3 regions of the Clostridioides sp. ES-S-0108-01 genome follow, and region 1 is predicted to be linked to each of the others. Evidence: riboswitches for the same ligand, from Rfam matches in the RefSeq annotation. Region 1 holds a riboswitch; each other region holds the start of a gene.
The links. Region 1 has a riboswitch for S-adenosylmethionine ahead of IR152_RS03875 (MetQ/NlpA family ABC transporter substrate-binding protein). Riboswitches for the same ligand answer to the same signal wherever they lie in the genome.
Positions count from the first base shown of each region.

Region 2: another riboswitch for S-adenosylmethionine. It lies ahead of metK (methionine adenosyltransferase); the one in region 1 lies ahead of IR152_RS03875 (MetQ/NlpA family ABC transporter substrate-binding protein).
Region 3: another riboswitch for S-adenosylmethionine. It lies ahead of IR152_RS04775 (O-acetylhomoserine aminocarboxypropyltransferase/cysteine synthase family protein); the one in region 1 lies ahead of IR152_RS03875 (MetQ/NlpA family ABC transporter substrate-binding protein).

Region 1 covers NZ_JADGMN010000003.1:14,715-19,008, reverse strand. The annotation lists lysine riboswitch at 46-222, opposite strand; gene IR152_RS03880 (lipoate--protein ligase) at 390-1,376, shown strand; SAM riboswitch class I at 1,467-1,571, shown strand; gene IR152_RS03875 (MetQ/NlpA family ABC transporter substrate-binding protein) at 1,682-2,485, shown strand; gene IR152_RS03870 (TerD family protein) at 2,588-3,187, shown strand; gene IR152_RS03865 (siderophore ABC transporter substrate-binding protein) at 3,663-4,294, opposite strand, start outside.
Region 2 covers NZ_JADGMN010000023.1:20,471-24,764, reverse strand. The annotation lists gene IR152_RS16500 (hypothetical protein) at 1-898, opposite strand, end outside; gene metK (methionine adenosyltransferase) at 1,216-2,409, opposite strand; SAM riboswitch class I at 2,546-2,649, opposite strand; gene yyaC (spore protease YyaC) at 2,838-3,347, shown strand; gene fabZ (3-hydroxyacyl-ACP dehydratase FabZ) at 3,458-3,886, opposite strand; gene IR152_RS16480 (rod shape-determining protein) at 3,902-4,294, opposite strand, start outside.
Region 3 covers NZ_JADGMN010000003.1:191,438-195,731, reverse strand. The annotation lists gene IR152_RS04780 (homoserine O-succinyltransferase) at 1-417, opposite strand, end outside; gene IR152_RS04775 (O-acetylhomoserine aminocarboxypropyltransferase/cysteine synthase family protein) at 447-1,712, opposite strand; SAM riboswitch class I at 1,821-1,923, opposite strand; gene IR152_RS04770 (HAD-IC family P-type ATPase) at 1,977-2,978, opposite strand; gene IR152_RS20380 (cation-transporting P-type ATPase) at 2,878-3,099, opposite strand; gene yaaA (peroxide stress protein YaaA) at 3,227-3,970, opposite strand; gene bcp (thioredoxin-dependent thiol peroxidase) at 3,977-4,294, opposite strand, start outside.

The sequences.
Region 1 (4,294 bases):
ATTACAATACATAAACAATATTAAAAATAAATATAATATAATTCCTTAAATGATAGCTCACCACAAATAAACCTGTGACAGTTGTACACATTTTCTATGTACCCCCAGCAATATAATCTTAAAGCATCGATTATAAAACTTCGGCAATATCTCCTTTCCTAATAATTCTCTGTGCTTAACTCCTTATTAGTACTGATAGACTATTGCGCCTCTACCTTTTTATTCACTTTTATTAAACACATTTTGAGTATATATTATTTATTTAAACTTTGCAAGGTAGTTTTTAAAATTTCTAATTTAAAGGACTTTTTACACTATTGTCGAATTATAAAATTAATTGTACTAAGACTAACAAAAAAATTTTATCACTTATTGGAGGAATTACTTTAATGTTATTAATTTATAATGAAAAAACAAACCCTTATTTCAATTTAGCAATGGAAGAATATATTCTAAAAAACTTTGATGAAGACTTATTTATTTTATGGAGGAATGAACCTTCTATAATCGTTGGAAAAAATCAAAACACACTTTCTGAAATAAACTTAGAATATATAAAAGAACATTCTATACCTGTTGTTAGGAGACAATCTGGTGGTGGAGCTGTATTTCATGATTTAGGAAACATAAACTTTACATTCATAGCTTGTAATAATAATAGTTTCAGTGATTTCAGAAGATTCACTCAACCAATAATAGACTTACTTAAAACATTAGGCGTCAATGCTGAATTTTCTGGAAGAAACGACCTTCTTATAGATGGTAAGAAATTTTCTGGAAATGCTCAATATAATTACAAAAACAAAGTAATGCATCATGGCACACTTTTATTTTCATCTGAGATAAACGACCTTTCAAGTGCACTAAAAGTTAAACCTATAAAATTTGAAGGAAAGGGAATAAAATCTGTAAAATCCCGTGTAACTAATATAAGTGAACATCTACAATCTAAAATGGATATACTGGAATTTAAAGATGCAATAATGAACTATCTTTCTAAAATAAATACTGATAATACTAATTATTGTTTAAGTGAATATGATATAGAACAGATAGAAAAACTTACTAAATCAAAATATGAAACTTGGGATTGGAACTTTGGCAATTCACCAAAATATACTCTTTCAAATGAATTAAAATATTCTGGTGGAAATGTTGAATTTAATTTAAATGTTGATAAAGGCATAATAAGCACTATAAAATTTTTTGGAGATTTTTTTGGAAAACGTGATGTTTCATTTGTAGAAGATAAACTTATTGGTATAAAACATGAGGAAAATGCTTTGAGAAATATCTTAGACTCTATTGAAATAAATGATTATTTCTTAGGCGCTAATACTGATATTCTAGTTTCTGGAATTTTAGGTGTTAAATGAGTATGTTAAATATTTTAAAATATTTATAAAATTATATTTACAGATATAAAAAATCATGATAATATTTATAACATAATTAAAAATTAATACTTCTTATCCAGAGTGGTGAAGGGACTGGCCCTATGAAACCCAGCAACCAGTATATTTTATATACATTGGTGCTAAATCCTGCAGTATTATACTGAAAGATGAGTCTAAATTAGCTTTTAAAGCCTGAGTTTAAACTCAGGCTTATTTTATTTTGCAGGGTAATAAAAAGGGTATTTTATTTTTAACTAATCAATTATATTCAGGAGGGAATTTATATGAAATTCAAAAAATTATTATGTTTGTTATTATGTTTAGTGTTTACCTTATCTATAGTGGGATGTTCTAAAGACAAAGGCAAAGATGATAAAAAAATAATTGTCGGAGCTACTTTAGTCCCAGGTGGAGAATTATTAGAAGAATTAAAACCACTTATTAAAGAAAAAGGCTATACTTTAGAAATTAAAAATTTTGATGATTACATACTTCCAAACGAGGCTTTAAATAATGGAGAAATTGATGCAAATCTATTCCAACACGAACCTTATCTAAAAGAAGCAGTTAAAGCTAAAGGCTACAAAATAATGGCTGGTAAAAAACTATATGTATGTCCAGCAATACTTTACTCTTATAAGATAAAATCTGTTGATGAATTTAAAAAAGGAGATACAATTGCAATAAGCAACAATCCATCTTCTTGTTCTAAGAACCTTAGATACCTTGAAAGTATTGGTCTTTTAACTTTACCTAAAGGTAATGGATTAGTTAGCCCTAAGGATATAATAGAAAATCCAAAGGAGATACAATTCAAAGAATTAGATATTGCTCAAATTCCGTCTTCTCTTCCAGATGTAACTGCTGCATTTATAGATACTACTTATGCAGTACCAGCTGGTCTTGATGCTAAGAAAAATGGAATTTATACAGCTCCTGTAAATGATGAATATGCAAATCTTTTGGCATTTAGAACTGAAGATAAAGATAGCGAAAAAATTAAAGTTCTACAAGATGTTCTTACATCAGACAAAGCAAGAAGTATAATTGAAGAAAAGTACAAAGGTGTTGTAATTCCTATTTTTTAGTATATTTAGTATAATTTTAATATTATTATCCTAATCTTGTTGAACATTGACTTATTAAGTGCTACCATTTAAATAAATCTATGTTTATGGAGGAAGATTACTATGGCTATAGAACTAAAAAAGGGGCAAAAAATAAACCTTACAAAAAAAGAAAATAGTAATTTAGGTGAAATTTTAGTTAATTTAAATTGGAACCAAAAAATACAAAAAAAAGGTTTTTTTGGCTCTCTAAAAAGCAGTAATATAGATTTAGATTTAGGTTGCTTGTTTGAAATGAAAAATGGTGTAAAAGGTGCTGTTCAGGCACTAGGTAATTCTTTTGGTAATTTGGAGTATCCACCTTTTGCACAATTAGATGGAGATGACCGTACAGGAAGTAATACACAGGGAGAAAATTTGAGAATAAATGGTAATAAAATAAAAGAAATAAAGAGAATACTTATTTATGCTTTTATCTATGAAGGTGTAGCTAATTGGTCTGAAGCTGATGGAATTGTAACAATCAAACAAAAACAAGATTCAGATTTAGTTGTTAAACTTGATGAACATAAAAATGGCTATAATATGTGTTCAATAGCATTGATAGAAAATGTAGATGATGAGACATTCAGTGTTGAAAAAGTAGTTAAATACTTTAAAGGACATAGAGAAATGGATACTGAGTTCAATTGGGGCTTAAAATGGGTTGCAGGAAGAAAATAAGTATATTTTATTTAAGAAACTATGAGTAAATTAGCTCATAGTCTCTTTTTTGTCTGAAAATTATTTTTTCTAACTATTATAAATAAATTCTTTATCATTTATAATTATTTTTCAAATAAAGTTCATGAAAATCCAATAAAATCTTCTATACAATTAGAATATATAAAAACTTATTTTATATAGTTCCTTTTTAGAATTTTATTTATAAAAACTTTTTTCTAATCTATAAATTCTTATAAATTATTACTTCCTAATATAATTTACAGTATTTATAATTACAAAATACCGTTTAAAATTATATAATAATAACTATGTAAAAATTATTCTTTTTGTCTAGTATAACTTTATATTTTATTAGATTTTAAATAGATTTATATTATTATAATCAATACTATTACTTAAACTATAAAAAATCAGCCACTCTAAAGTGGCTGATTAAATAAGTAATAAACAAGACATGTTTAATATAAATAATTTATTTATTGACTGCTTTTGAAGCATCATCTATCATTTTGTTTAAAGACGTTAGACCTCCATCATTTACATACCATGTTGGTGAATCTAAATATATTATATTATCATTTTTATATGCATCCATAGACTTTATTATATCATTATTTAAAACAGATTTTGCTGTTGAACTGTCCTTTACATCACTACCAGTAGCTATTCCTCTATCTATGACGAACATAACTTCTGGATTTTGTTTAGCTATATACTCAAAAGTAATATTTTGACCATGACTTGATTCTTTTATATTTTTATCTTTATTTTCAAATCCAAAACTATTGTATAATATACTAAATCTTGATTCTTCGCCAAATACACTTAAATTACCTTCATTGACCATTATAGTTAAAGCATTTAAATTTTTTTCTGTTACTTTTTTATTCAAAGTATCTATTTTCTTTTCAATTTTACTAAATTCTTGATTGGCTTTTTCTTCTACTTCAAATATTTTTGCTATTTTATCTATATTATTTTTAACAGATTCTAAGTACTTCTTATCATCCTTACTTGTACTTATTGTTGGTGCTATTTTTGACAATTGCTCATAAAAATCTTCTTGTCTTCCATTTATTATAATTAAATCTGGATTTGCTGACT
Region 2 (4,294 bases), on a different contig from region 1:
CTTCTACAAATCTGTTAGTTACTGACCATAACAATGGTACAGCTGTAGTGTATATTCCTAATAAAAGTACTACTGAGAATAAAATGCCTATTGTTGGAGATATCTTATCAGCTAAGTAAAGTGCTGGTATCTCTTTTGTGTATATATTTCCTATATCTGAAAGTAATGCTAAATTCATCATTATAGCTGCTGCCATAAGGGCTATTCCACCTACTATACCACCCCACACTGCATCGTTTTTATTTACTGCAGGAGCTCCCATTCCTGTCAAAAATGTTATTACTATTATTACATTATAACAAGTATAAAGTACTCCTGAGAAATATCCATTTGATGTAGCAGTTTTAATGTTTAAATTATCAACCATAGTCCCAGCATCTGATAAAGCACCAATATTACTAAATAAACTAATTGCTCCTACTAAAAGTGTAAATATTATTATTATAGGACCTATATTACCTAGTATCTTAGAAAGTCTTGTCAAACCTAGTGAAACAGTTATTAGGGAAACGATTGCCATACCAATCCTACCCACATATGGATTTAATCCATAGTATTCTGACAATGTAGCTCCTGCTCCTGCAATCATTATTACTAATGTTCCAAATAAAAATAATGGTCCAAACCATTCAAAGAATGTTCCAAGATATTTTCCACAATATACTTGATAAATCTTTATTGGTTCTTTAAGCTTCAATTCTCTTCCCTTCTCTATAACTTCTGCTCCAAACCATGAAAATAATAACATAGATATTATTCCACCTATAATACCAGCATATCCATAAAACGTAAAAAATTGCAATATTTCTTGACCAGTTGCAAATCCAGAACCTATTACAGTAGCTACATAAGCTCCAGCAAAACTTATAACAGTTTTAATATTTACTTTACCTGACATACACTACTCCCCCTAATTAAAATTATTTTTAAAGTGTAAGTTTATTAAGATTATATTAGACTCATTGATGTGATATTTCAATACATTTGTAATTATTTAACATTAGTTAACACATTCTTAACCATTTTTTAACATATATCCCATAATATATATAAATTTAGTATATAATTGTAAAACAAAATGTATTAATCTAATTAAATACGGTTTATTTATTATATGATGAGAAATTAACATTTATTAAAAATATTTAACTCATAATAAAAAAGCTACTAGAAAGTAATCATAAAATTACATTCTAACAGCTTTTTAGTTAAAAATTATTCACCTAAAGCATCTTTTCTTAACTGTTCAACTTTGTCAATTCTTTCCCAAGGTAAATCTATATCAGTTCTACCAAAGTGACCATAAGCAGCAACTTTTTTATAAAGAGGCTTTCTTAGACCTAAGTCTCTTATTATCGCCCCTGGTCTTAAATCAAAGTGCTTATTTACTAATTCAACAAGCTTTTCTTCTGAAACTTTACCTGTCCCAAAAGTATCTATAAATATAGATAATGGTCTAGCTATACCTATAGCATATGCAAGTTCTATCTCACATTTATCTGCAAGACCAGCTGCAACAATATTTTTTGCAACATATCTAGCTGCGTAAGCAGCAGATCTATCAACTTTTGTAGGGTCTTTTCCTGAGAAAGCTCCTCCACCATGTCTAGAATATCCACCATAAGTATCTATTATTATTTTTCTTCCTGTAAGACCTGTATCTCCTTGAGGTCCTCCTATAACGAATCTTCCTGTTGGATTTATATAAATTTTAGTTTCTTCATCAAGTAATTCTGCTGGTATAACTTCTTTAATAACATGATTAATTAAATCTTCTCTTATTTTATCATTTGATACTGTTTCACAATGTTGAGCTGATATAAGAACTGTATGTACTCTTACAGCTTTACTTCCTTCATATTCAACAGTAACTTGAGTTTTTCCATCTGGTCTTAAATAATCAACTAGACCTGTCTTTCTAACTTCTGTAAGTCTTCTTGATAATTTATGTGCCAAAGATATTGGAAGTGGCATTAATTCTGGGGTCTCATTACATGCAAATCCAAACATTATACCTTGGTCTCCAGCTCCAACCTTTTCTATTTCTTCTTCTATCTCTTCTCCAGTCTTACTTTCTAGACCTTCGTCAACTCCCATAGCTATATCTCCAGATTGTTCATCTATAGAAGTTATAACTGCACAAGTATCACAATCAAATCCATATTTTGCTCTTGTATATCCAATTTTTCTTACTGTTTCTCTTACTAACTTAGGAATGTCTACATAAGCAGATGTACTTATTTCCCCTGCTACTAAAACTAAACCAGTAGTAACTGTAGTTTCACAAGCTACTCTAGATTGTGGGTCTTTTTCTAATAATGCATCTAATATTGAATCTGATATTTGGTCACATATCTTATCAGGATGTCCTTCTGTAACTGATTCTGACGTAAATAAATGTCTTGCCATTTTTATTCCCCCTTATCCATTCTTAATTTTTATTATAGGTTTTACCTTATTTTTAATTTTAGAAATTTTACTCAAAATAAAAAACCTCTCCTTTATAAGAAGAGGTTAATAATCGTAATTATATACTAATTAACTGACCTCATCTTTCAAGACTTTTGTCTTGTAGGAATTAGCACCTTTTCCCATTTGGGTGGTTGCTGGGCTTCACAGGGCCTATCCCTCAGCCTCTCTTGATAAGGTAATCAAGATTTAAGTTTTGTTTTACTTTATTAGCTTACTATTTTTTTTGAATTTTGTCAATATTTTTAGTCACATTTTTTCTATTCCTTTTTTTGTAAGACAAATAAAATATTCTATCTATCTGAAATTTAAAGTTAGGTCTTTTTAATGCTTTTTATTCATATATTTTTTTGAAGGGGGTGTTCCTATTGTATTTAGCTAAAGTAAATTACAGCGATGATGATGTTATACAGATGCTAAGTTCAGTTCTAAAAACTATAATTAATGAAAATACGATTGTTGTTTGCATAGGAACAGACAGGGCTATAGGTGATACTTTAGGCCCTTTAGTTGGAACAATACTTAAAAACAGTAAATTTAAATACCCCGTTTACGGTACACTAGATAACCCTATTCACGCCTTAAATATATATGAGTCTTTAGATACTATAAAAAATACACATATGCAAGGTAACTTCTTAGCTATAGATGCTTGCTTGGGGTCGCAGAGTAACATAGGTAATATACAGATTAGAGAAGGACCTATCCTGCCCGGAAAAGGTGTTGGTAAAAAACTACCTCAAATAGGAAACTATTCTATAGTAGGAATTGTAGATAAAATTGATGAAAATAATAAACTTTCATTTAATAATATACGTCTTAGCTTTATATTGGACTTAGCCGAAATAATAGCTTTAGCTTTATTAGTATCCACCTAATCCCAATATAAACCAACTGATAAAATTTTTTATATAAAAAGGTAGATATTTTAGAGTATCTGATTAAATACTCCAAATTATCTACCTTTTTACTTTTATATTTTAAATTTCTATTTTTCTACTAAAGCAAACATTAATTCACCTTTACAGACAAGTTCTTCACCGACATATGCCTTAGCATCTGCCTTAGCTATATTTCTTCTAAGAGTTGTCATTTCAACTTCCATAGTTAGTGTATCTCCTGGTCTTACTTCTCTCTTTATTCTAACTTTATCTATACCTGCAAATACACCTAATTTTCCTTTATTTTCCTCTACAGACATCATTGCCACTCCACACACTTGTGCTAGAGCTTCTACTATTAGCACTCCTGGCATTAAAGGATATTCTGGAAAGTGCCCTTGGAAAAATGGTTCATTAACTGTTACATTTTTTATGCCAACAGCTCTTTTTCCAACTTCTAACTCTGTAATCTTGTCTACTAATAAAAATGGATATCTGTGTGGTAGTAATTCTTTTATTTCATCTATATTTAACATTCTAAACTCTCCTAATTATTTTCTTCTGAAAGACCCACCCGTTTCAAGTAAGTCTATTGAACCTAAAGCTATTCCTGTCCCTTTTGCAACACAAGATAATGGCTCATCTGCTATTGTAACAGTTATTCCTGTTCTCTGTTCTATTATTTTATCTAATCCATATAATAATGAACCTCCTCCTGTCATTATTATGCCAACATCTCCTATATCTGCCGCTAGCTCAGGAGGAGTTTTTTCTAAAACAGCATGAGTAGCAACTACTATTTGCTCAACACATTCTCTAAGTGCTTCTAACATTTCTGTTGAATTTATAGTTATAGAACTAGGAAGCCCTGTAATTAAATTTCTTCCTGTTATCTTCATATATTTTTCTTCTTCTCTCTTAAATGCAGAACCTATTTCAAACTT
Region 3 (4,294 bases), 180 kb from region 1:
AGTTTTTCTTTTAGAATAATCCATAATCTCTTCTAGTTCATTCCAATAATCAACTTCTTCAAACTCCATTTGTTCAACTGGAGCTCCTGTTATTATAAGACCATCAAAGTATTCTTCTTTGGCTTCATCAAATGTTTTATAAAATTCTTTAACATATTCATTGCAACTTCTCTTACTCTCTCTTGTTGAAATTTTAATAAATTCCACAGATACATTGAATCCTGTTTTATCTATCCTTCTTAGTAAATCTAATTCTGTATCTATCTTTATAGGCATTAGATTCAGTATAGCTATCTTAGTATCTATGTTTTCTTCATATTTTAATTCCTTATTAAAATCTTCTTTGTAAATTACATCTATTCCTTCATCTAATAATTTATTAATAACAGGTAATCCTTTTGGTAGTATTAAAGCCATATTTTTTCACTTCTCTTTCTCTTAGAATATTAGAAATTTAAAGCTTGATTTAAATCAGCTATTAAATCCTCTACATTTTCTATTCCAACTGACAATCTTATTAGTGAAGGCAATACTCCAGATGCAATTAATTGTTCTTCTGTTAATTGTCTATGAGTAGTTGAAGCTGGGTGTATAACACATGTTCTTACATCTGAAACATGCGTAACTAAAGATGCTATCTGTAGTTTTTCCACAAATTTTTTTGCATTTTCTAGCCCACCTCTTACTCCAAATGATAAAACTCCACTACACCCTTTTGATAAATATTTTTTAGCATTCTCATAATACTTGTTATCTTCAAGCCCTGGATAATTAATCCAGTCTACATTTTCATGTTTTTCTAAAAACCTAGCTATTTTAAGTGCGTTTTCACTATGTCTCTCCATTCTAAGGTGCAGTGTTTCAACATTTAAGTTAGTAAGATATGCATTAAACGGGCTTAAACAATTTCCATAATCCCTAAGTAATTGAACTCTTGCTTTAGTTGCATACGCAGCATTTCCAAATTTTTCAGTATAACTTATTCCATGGTACGTTGGGTCTGGTTCAACTAATTCTGGAAATTTTCCATTATCCCAGTTAAAGTTTCCACCGTCTACTATAATTCCCCCAACACTTGAAGCATGCCCGTCTAAATATTTTGTAGTAGAATGAGTAACTATATTTGCTCCATACTTTAAAGGGTTACAAAGCACTGGAGATGCTAATGAATTATCAACTATAAATGGAACATTAATCCTCTTAGCTACATTTGCTATTTTTTCAAAATCTATAACTTCAAGAGTTGGATTTGCAAGTGTTTCTGCAAACACAACTTTAGTATTTTCATTTGCAAGTTCTGCTATCTCATCTTCACTTGAATCTAAGTCAAACGATATTAAATCTATACCAAATTTTTTAAGACTAGGTCCTAATAAATTGAATGTTCCTCCATATACTTTTGAAGAACAAAGTATGCTATCTCCTGATTTACATATATTTAAAACTGCCAACATATTTGCAGATTGACCTGATGATACAGCTACAGAAGATACTCCTCCTTCTAGTAAACTTATTTTCTCTTCAAAAGCTTGAATAGTAGGATTACTTATTCTTGAATATATATGTCCATCAACCTTTAAATCGAATAATTCAGCAAGTTGGTCTATACTGCTATATTTAAAAGTTGTACTTTGATATAAAGGTAATACTCTTGGTTCTCCATTACCTGGTTTATAATTTCCTTGCACACATATTGTCTCTTTATTATACATTTTTATATCCCCCTTAGATTTTATTAAAAAAATTAAACTATTTATCAGATGAGATTTAAAATAAATAAAGCCTGAGTATATAACTCAGGCTCTGTATAAGCTTAATTATACTCATCTCTCAGCTTTCGCCGCAGGATTTAGCACCAATGTATATAAATATACTGGTTGCCGGGTTTCATAGGGCCAGTCCCTCCACCTCTCTGGATAAGATTTATTTAATTTTTCTATGTTTTATATCTTATATATTTTTCCTAATTTTGTCAACTATTTTTTTAATTTTTTTCTTTTAATAACTTTCCCAACCTCTACTTGAACTACAGACATTACAGCTAAAACAATTGTTATAAGCCACTCTGAACTATTTAAAATAGTTAGACTAAAAGCATTTCTAAAAACAGGTACAAACAGTATTACTGCTATTAGCAATGCAGAAGTTAAAAACGAGATTAAAAGAAATGGATTTTTACCATTATTTCTATTAAACATTGAATCTATATTTGAACGCTGGCTAAATGCTCGTAACATCTGTGAAAATGCTAATACACAAAACGCCATTGTTTGACCTACAGAATGATTTTCTATATTAAGACCAATTTTATATGCTAAAATAGTCATTATTGCCACAAATATACCTTGGGTAACAACTCTTTGTATAAGGTTTTTTTCAAACAAAGTGGTTGATTTCACTGGCTGATGCTTCATTATATTTCTGCTTGGTGGGTCAACTCCAAGAGCAAGAGCTGGAAGTGTAGCAGTTGCAAGGTTTACCCACAGAATATGAACAGCAAGAAGTGGAGTATCCCAATTTAATAGTATTGCTACAAACAGTGTAAGTATCTCTGCTATATTACCAACAAGCAAGAATTGTATAACTTTTTGTATGTTCCTATATACACGCCTACCTTCTTTTATTGCATAAGCAATTGTTGTAAAGCTATCATCCATTAAAATCATATCAGAAGAATCTTTTGCAACATCTGTACCACTTATACCCATAGCTATACCAATATCAGCAGATTTTAAGGCAGGAGAATCGTTTACACCATCCCCAGTCATTGCTGGTACTTCTCCAATTCTTTTTAAAGATTTTATTATTCTAAGTTTATCAAATGGGGACACACGAGCTATAGGTGAATTCATATTTTTTAATGCTTCTAATGATATTTCATCCTTTTTTTCTTGAACAATACCAATAATTGCATTTACTATTACAATTATTAGTATTACAAAAGCTTCTGTAAATTCGCCAAATATTAAAGACAACACCACTCTTTTTAAGCCGTTTTTCCGCCTCGGTATCGGTGAGCCCCTCCTCTGATGAATCTAGACTTTCTAAAATTTCATGAGTTGCTCTTGAATGCCAAGGCATCTGTTTGTGATTTTCCATTTTGGAAGACCACTCCTTTCTTTTTTGATTTAAGAGTAATTATATTTTAAAATCAAGTTCAGTTCAATACACAATAAGTATATTTTACCTAAATTTAACAATGCCATTTAATACTTAATAAAAAATTCTACTCTTTTACAAATATGTATTCACTATTATCAGATAAGTTTTCTTGGTACTTATATCCTTCTAAGTTAAACTTTTTTAGCTCCTCAATATCTATTATCCTATTTTTTACAATGTACTTTGCCATCATACCTCTAGCCTTCTTTGCTTGTGTAGATTCCACTTTCAATATACCATTTTTGTTTACTTTAAAAGTACATGTAATATATGTATCACTATCTTTAATAAATCTTTCTATTGACTTGCTGTATTCATTTGATGAAAGATTAATGATAGCTGTTTTTTCTTTGCTTAATTCTTTATATATGCGATTTCCCCAATATTCATATAAATTCTTAAACTCACCTATCTGTAATTTTGTCTGCATTTCTAACCTATATTCATATATACTATCGTATGGTTTTACAAGCCCATACAATCCACTTATGATTCGAATACAACTATCTGCAAATTCTTCATCTTGCTTTGTAAAATTTTCTGCTTCTATATTTTTATACTGTATTCCATCATAAGTTAAGATTGCAGGGCTTCCTAATCTATCGAACTTAATGCTTTCAAATCTATTTTTATTTAACACAGCTAATTTTTCATTAATTTTCATTTTATTTTTAAAATCTTCTATGCTAAATGTATTTATATTTTCAACTATTTCTTTTGTATTATCTATAAAACAGGGCAAATTCAAATCTCTATCAAATATTTCTATATTCTTCATATTTTTAGCTGGTGATAACATTATAATCATAAATTCTTATTGCTCCTGTTTTTCCAAATATTCAAGAATCTCTTGTGCATTTGTATCTGGTTTTGCTTTTTCAAAAACTTTTTCAATAATTCCATTTTCATCTATAATATATGTCGCACGTACAACTCCAAATGCAGTTTTTCCATACATTTTTTTCTCTTTCCATACATCAAAAGCTTTTATAGCAACTAAATCAGGGTCAGAAAGTAAAATAAAAGGAAGTTCATGCTTTTCTGCAAATTTTTGATGTGATTTTATGCTATCTTTACTTATGCCAATAACTTGTACATCATCCTTTTTAAATCCATCGTACGCATTTCTAAA